Regions from separate parts of the Hydrogenophaga sp. NH-16 genome, predicted to be linked through region 1. Evidence: riboswitches for the same ligand, from Rfam matches in the RefSeq annotation. Region 1 holds a riboswitch; the other holds the start of a gene.
The links. A riboswitch is a leader RNA that binds a small molecule or an ion and turns the genes downstream of it on or off. The one in region 1 is predicted to bind thiamine pyrophosphate.
Positions count from the first base shown of each region.

Region 2: another riboswitch for thiamine pyrophosphate. It lies ahead of thiC (phosphomethylpyrimidine synthase ThiC); the one in region 1 lies ahead of DD542_RS18755 (thiamine ABC transporter substrate-binding protein).

Region 1 covers NZ_CP029344.1:3,889,779-3,893,179, reverse strand. The annotation lists gene smpB (SsrA-binding protein SmpB) at 1-489, shown strand, start outside; gene DD542_RS18760 (hypothetical protein) at 752-1,150, opposite strand; TPP riboswitch at 1,274-1,375, shown strand; gene DD542_RS18755 (thiamine ABC transporter substrate-binding protein) at 1,436-2,476, shown strand; gene DD542_RS18750 (iron ABC transporter permease) at 2,479-3,401, shown strand, end outside.
Region 2 covers NZ_CP029344.1:275,600-279,000, reverse strand. The annotation lists gene thiC (phosphomethylpyrimidine synthase ThiC) at 1-1,237, opposite strand, end outside; TPP riboswitch at 1,338-1,453, opposite strand; gene DD542_RS01330 (cation-translocating P-type ATPase) at 1,493-3,401, opposite strand, start outside.

The DNA of each region.
Region 1 (3,401 bases):
TCCACCAAACCCAGCAAATCCGCCGCCAAGACCACCGACAGCCGCATCGCGGACAACAAGAAGGCCTTGTTCAACTACGCCATCGAGGAGCGCTTCGAGGCAGGAATGGTGCTGCAGGGTTGGGAGGTGAAAGCGCTGCGCGAGGGCAAGGTGCAACTCACCGACGGCTACGTGGTGATCCGGGAAGGCGAACTGTTCCTGATCGGCTGCCAGATCAACCCTCTGCGGACGGCGTCGACCCACGTCAGCCCGGACTCGGTGCGAACCAAGAAGCTGCTGCTGCACAAGGACCAGATCCGGCGACTGATCGGCAAGGTCGAGCAGAAGGGCCACACCCTGGTGCCGCTGAACCTGCACTGGAAGAGCGGCAAGGTGAAATGCGAGATCGCTCTGGCCAAAGGCAAGGCCGAGCACGACAAGCGCGACACCATCAAGGACCGCGAAGGCAAGCGGGAGGTCGAGCGGGCCATGAAACAGCGCCAGCGCTGAGCATCATCGAAGAAGGCCCCGGCGCGTGGCCTGATCGTTGCCGGGCGACGGTGCTCACCAACCCCAGAGCAGGCGCCTGGAGGGTGTGCAGAATTTTGTGTAAACGGACAATCCACCGCAGGCGAGAGCCTGCTTGTCCGTAAACACAATGACAACTTCTGAAGCAAAAAACGCCTTGGGTTGCACCAAGGCGTCTCTTGTGTGCCCCCGCTCATCCGTTTTGACACGGACTGTCTTGGGCCCTTTTCTGCTTATTGGGGCTTCAGCGCTCTTCCAGCTGGATCACCTCGGCGGTGGCAACCCGCGTGAGGTAGACGGTGTTGCCGAGCATTCGGGCCTCGGAACAGCCACTGTTCGGAATGCGGTTCCATTCAATGCACATCTGGCTGCCTTCGGCGCGCCAGCGCCCCGAGTCGTTGGTCGGACCTGCGTTGACGTAAACGAAATCGCTTTTGAACTGCAGCCGGACCTCGCCGCCGCTGGCCGTCCGGTAGAAGAATGATTTCCCCGTCAGTCTCTCCTTCAACACCTCGGGTGCAACCGGCTGGGCGTCGGGCGGGAAGGCAGGCACCGGTGCAGCCGACTGGGCGCCAGACAAAGAGGGCATGAGACCGAGACACAGGGCGGCCAGCAGCGTGGGGACGGACTGGGTATGTGACATGGGCATCTCCTTGGAGGGCCGCATGCTAAGGCTTGGCCCGCCCGTCGCGCCAGCACCGACCCTTCGGAGCAGGCAGGTATGGCCAGGAACAGCTTGTTCGAGGTGGTCACGACCTACAATCTTGTGTTTCACCGGGGGTGCCGGCTCCGTCGGGAGCAGGCTGAGAAATACCCCTCTCACCTGATCTGGGTTGTGCCAGCGTAGGGAGCGTGACAAGCCGGTCCGCCGTTTGCCGTGGCCCGTCCTGCTCAAGCCCTCGCGGGCGTTTTGACAAGGCGGCTTCACATGCAACGGCGGTTTCTTTTTTCGGCGCTCCTCTCCCTCACCACGCTGTCCCTCGCGGGCCTGGTCCAGGCGCAGGCACCCATGCCGCTGCGCGTGCTGACCCACAGCTCGTTCGACCTGCCCAAGGAGCTGCTGGCGCAGTTCGAGAAAGACGCGGGCGTGCGGCTGCAGATCGTCAAGGCCGGTGATGCCGGCGAGATGACCAACAAGCTCATCCTGACGAAGGCCAGGCCGATCGCCGACGTGGCCTTTGGCATCGACAACACCCTGCTGCCGCGCGCGCTGGCCGCCGGCGTGGTCGAGCCCTACACCGGCCCCGCGGCCCAGCGCGCGGCGGCGGTGACCCTGGACGGCGGCGTGGTGCCGGTGGATTTCGGCTACGTCAACCTCAACATCGACAAGGCCTGGTTCGCGAAGAAGGGCCTGGCGCTGCCGGCTTCGCTGGAGGACCTGACCAAACCCGCCTACGCCAAGCTGCTGGTGGTGCAGAACCCGGCGACCTCCAGCCCGGGCCAGGCCTTTCTGTTTGCGACCGTCGCCGGCCTCGGCGAGGAGGGCGCTTTCAAGTGGTGGGGCCAGATGCGCGGCAACGGCGTGAAGGTGGTCAAGGGCTGGACCGAGGCCTACTACACCGAGTTCACGCGCAACGGCGGCACGCGCCCCATCGTGGTGAGCTACGCCAGCAGCCCGGCGGCCGAGGTCTTCTACAGCAAGGAGAAGATCACCGAGTCGCCCACCGCCAACCTGTTCCTCAAGGGCGGCGTGTTCCGCCAGGTCGAGGGCGTGGCCCTGGTCAAGGGCGGCAACCCGGCCGCGCGCGAAGCCGCCGGCAAGTTCATCGAGTTCCTGCGCTCCGCCCCGGCGCAGCAGGCGCTGCAGACCACGATGTGGATGTATCCGGCCGAGGCCGGCGCGGCGCGGGTGGACGTGATGAAGACCCATGCGGTGGAGCCGACGGCGTTCGACAACCCGTCGGCCGCCGATGTGACCGCCAAAAACAAGGCCTGGCTGCAGCGCTGGACCAAGACAGTCTTGAAGTGAGGATGTCTCGCCGCTGGCTGCTGCCTGCGCTGCCGCTGGTGTTTCTGGCGGTGGTGCTGGTGGCGCCGGTGCTGCGGCTGCTGGCCGAGGGGCTGGCGCCTGGCGCGGCCGACGGCGCCGAGCCGCTGCGCTGGCTGGACGTCTGGCAGGACGATTACCTGCGCTGGCGCGTGCTGTGGTCGTTCGCGCAGGCGGGCATCACCTGCGCGCTGGCGCTGCTGCTGGGCCTGCCCTGCGCCTGGGTGCTGGCGCGGCGCGAGTTCCCGGGGCGCGTGCTGGTGCTGCGCCTGCTGATGCTGCCCTTCGTGGTGCCGACCCTGGTGGCGGCCATGGGCGTGCTGGCGCTGTGGGGGCCGCGCGGCCTGATCGGCGGGCCGCTGGCCGACGCCGGCGTCGAGCTCACCGACACACCCTGGCTGCTGCTCTACGGCAACCTGTTCTTCAACCTCTGCCTGGTGGTGCGCGCCGGTGTCGACGCGCTGGAGCAGGTCGGCGCGCAGCGGCTCGCAGCCGCACGCACCCTGGGCGCCACGCCCTGGCGCGCGTTCTGGCGCATCGAGTGGCCAGCCATCGCGCCCTGGCTGACCTCGGCGCTGTGCCTGGTGTTCCTCTACTGCTTCGCAGGCTTCGGCCTGGCGCTGGTGCTGGGCGGCCAGCGCTACGCCACTGCCGAGGTCGAGATCTACACCCTGGTCGCGCACGAGCTGGAGCTGGGCCGCGCGGGTGTGCTCGCGGTCTGGATGATGGTGCTGACCGGTGCGGTCGCGCTGGCCTACGCCTGGCTGGAGCGCCGGCTGGCGGCGCCGGCGCGGGTCACGCCGGTGCCGCGGCAGCGGCCGGCCACGGCCCTGCAATGGCTGGGTGTGGCGGGTGCGATGGGGTTGCTGGTGCTGGTCTGTGTCGCGCCGCTGGCGGCCATTCTCTG
Region 2 (3,401 bases), 1.2 Mb from region 1:
AGGCGATCTGCGTCAGCTCGCCCAGGGTCTTGAGTTCGGCGAACTGCGCTTCGTCGTTGGCGTCCGCGCCCGAGCCGGGGCGCAGGCCGTCGCCCAGCGAGAAGGTCACGTCATACGCCTTCATGATTTCGCAGATCTCGTCGAAGTGCGTGTACAGGAAGTTTTCCTTGTGGTGCGTGATGCACCACTTGGCCAGGATGGAGCCACCACGGCTGACGATGCCGGTGCGACGCTTGGTGGTCAGGTGGATGAAGGGCAGGCGCACGCCGGCGTGGATGGTGAAGTAGTCGATGCCCTGTTCGGCCTGCTCGATCAGCGTGTCGCGGAAGATTTCCCAGGAGAGGTCCTCGGCCACGCCTCCCACTTTCTCCAGCGCCTGATAGATGGGCACCGTGCCGATGGGCACCGGCGAGTTGCGCACGATCCAGTCGCGCGTGGTGTGGATGTTCTTGCCGGTGGACAGGTCCATCACCGTGTCGCCGCCCCAGCGGATGGACCACACGAGTTTTTCGACTTCTTCCTCGATGGACGAGGTGACGGCCGAGTTGCCTATGTTGGCGTTGATCTTCACCAGGAAGTTGCGGCCGATGATCATCGGCTCGACCTCGGGGTGGTTGATGTTGGCCGGGATCACCGCGCGGCCGCGCGCCACCTCCTCGCGCACGAACTCGGGCGTGATCACGTCGGGGATGCGCGCGCCCATGCCGTTGCCCTTCAGACGCGCCTCGCGCTCGGCGTCGCCGAGGTATTCCTTCATCCACTCGCGCTGGCCGTTCTCGCGGATGGCGATGTACTCCATCTCGGGCGTGACGATGCCCTTTCGTGCGTAGTGCATCTGAGTGACGTTCCGGCCTGCCTTCGCGCGCAGCGGCTGGCGCTGCAGGCCGGCCGCTTCGGCGCGCAGGGCTTCGATGCGCGCGTCCGCTGTTTCACCATGCTTGCCGCCGTCGTCCAGCGCCACCCGCGCGCGGCCTTCGTAGGCTTCGGTGTCGCCGCGCGCGGCCACCCATTCGCTGCGCACCGGTTTCAGACCCTGGCGGATGTTGATGTCGGCGGCGGGGTCGGTGTAAGGGCCGGAGGTGTCGTAGACCGTGACGGTTTCGCCGTTGGTCAGCGCGATTTCGCGCATGGGCACTTGCACACCGGGCAGCGCGCCGGGCACATGGACCTTGCGGGATTGGGGGAAAGGCTCGCGCGTGAGCGTGAGCAGCTGCTGGAGCTTGTCGGGGGCGTTCATCGGGCGGTCTCCTGATTGAAAAAGCTGTTGAAAAACGAACAGCTCCGGAGGACCGCCCGGAGGGACCATGGGTGTGGGCGGATGCGCCCCGTCCACGGGTCCTTCAAGGCAACGCTCTTCTTTCGCCGGTACTAGCCGGATCAAGTTCACGGGTTCGGTGTGTCACACCATCTCAGCGCCGGGCCTTGGCAGGCCCGTGCACCCCGGAGCAGGCGCGCAGTGTAGCGTGCTTCCTCGCAGGTCGCCAAATGCCGGTCAGCGCCGCGCCCGCCGCCCGCGCCGGACCCGTTTGATGGCCTCGAACCAGAGCACGCTCAGCAGGCCGAGCCCGCCAGCCGCGGCGAGCTCGTGCCAGGGCAGCGGCGCGAAACGCAACACCGTCACGGCCCAGGGCACATACAGGGCGGCCAGCAGCAGCGACAGGGCCAGCCCCACCACGACCCAGAGCGCACGGTTGGGCGTGCGCAGCGTGACCCAGAACGGTTCGGTGGCCGAACGGTTGGAGAGGATCAGCGCCAGGTTGCCCACCACCAGCGTCGCGAAGGCAAATGCACGGGCCTCTTCCTCGGGCAGGCGCGGCGCCGCCCAGGCAAAGGCCCCCAGCACCGCTGCCAGCACACCCAGGCCCTGCAGCAGCGCCAGCCACAAGGTGGCTCCTCCGAACAGCGGCGCGCTGGCGTCGCGCGGCGGGCGCTGCATCAAGTCGCTTTCGGCCGGTTCGTTTTCAAACGCGACCGAACAGGCCGGGTCGATGATGAGTTCGAGCAGCGCGATGTGCATCGGGAACAGCAGGGCCGGCCAGCCGAACAGCACCGGCAGCAGCGCCATGCCGGCGATCGGCACGTGCACCGCCAGGATGTAGGACATGGCCTTGCGCAGGTTGTCGAAGATGCGCCGCCCCAGCCGCACCGCGCGCACGATGGCCGCGAAGTCGTCGTCCACCAGCACCAGCGAAGCCGCCTCGCGCGCCACGTCGGTGCCGCGCAGGCCCATGGCCACACCCACGTGCGCGGCGCGCAGGGCGGGCGCGTCGTTCACGCCGTCGCCCGTCATGGCCACGATGTCGCCGCGCGCCTTGAGCGCCTGCACGATGCGCAGTTTCTGTTCCGGCGCGATGCGCGCGCACACGCTGACGTGCGCCATGCGCGCCTGCAGCGCGGCATCGCTGAGCGAGGCCATCTCGTCGCCCGAGAGCACGTCGTCCGCGGTGAGCGATGTGGCCAGGCCGGCCTGCTGCGCGATGGTCAGCGCGGTGGTGGGGTAGTCGCCGGTGATCATGACCACGCGGATGCCCGCCGCACGGCACTCGGCAATCGCCGCCGGCACCTGCGGGCGCACCGGGTCGGCCAGGCCCAGCAGGCCGACGAAGCCGAAATCGAAGTCGTGTTCGTTCGCGGGCCAGTCCTCGCCCTCGAACCGGCCGCTGGCCACGGCCAGCACACGCAGGCCCTGTGCGGCCAGCCCGTCCACCACCGTGGCGATGTGCGCCCGCTGCGCCGCATCGAGGTGGCACAGGTCCATCACCGCTTCGGGGGCGCCCTTGGCGGCCACCGTCTGCGCGCCGCCGTCCGACGCCATCCACACATGCGACATGGCGCGCAGCGCCGGGCTCAGCGCATAGGTCTGCACCAGCCGCCAGTCGTGGTGCAGGTGCTCGGTGTCGGCGAGGAAGCGCGCGCCCAGCTGGTGGAAGGCCTTCTCCATCGGGTCGAAGGGCTCCACCACGCTCGCCAGGATCGAGTACTCCACCAGCGTGTGGAAGGCTTCTGGCAGGGGTGCGCTGCCCAGCGTGTCCAGCGCCAGCCGGTCCGGCAGCGCGGCACCGCCCGCGGCCAGGTGGGTGACCGTCATGCGGTTGGCGGTCAGCGTGCCGGTCTTGTCGCTGCACAGCACCGTGGTGGCGCCCAGGGTTTCGATGGCGTTGATGCGCCGCGTGAGCACGCCTTCCCGCGACAGGCGGCGCGCGCCCAGCGCGGGGAACACGGTCATCACCACCGGGTATTCCTCGGGCAGCATCGCCATGGCCAGCGCGATGCCGGCCAGCGCGGCCTGCAGCCAGTCGCCGCGCAGCAGGCCATGCACCAGCACCAGGGTGAGGCTCAGCAGCAGCGCCAGCACAGCCAGCTTGCGCACCAGCGCCGTGGTCTGGCGCTGCAGCGGGGAG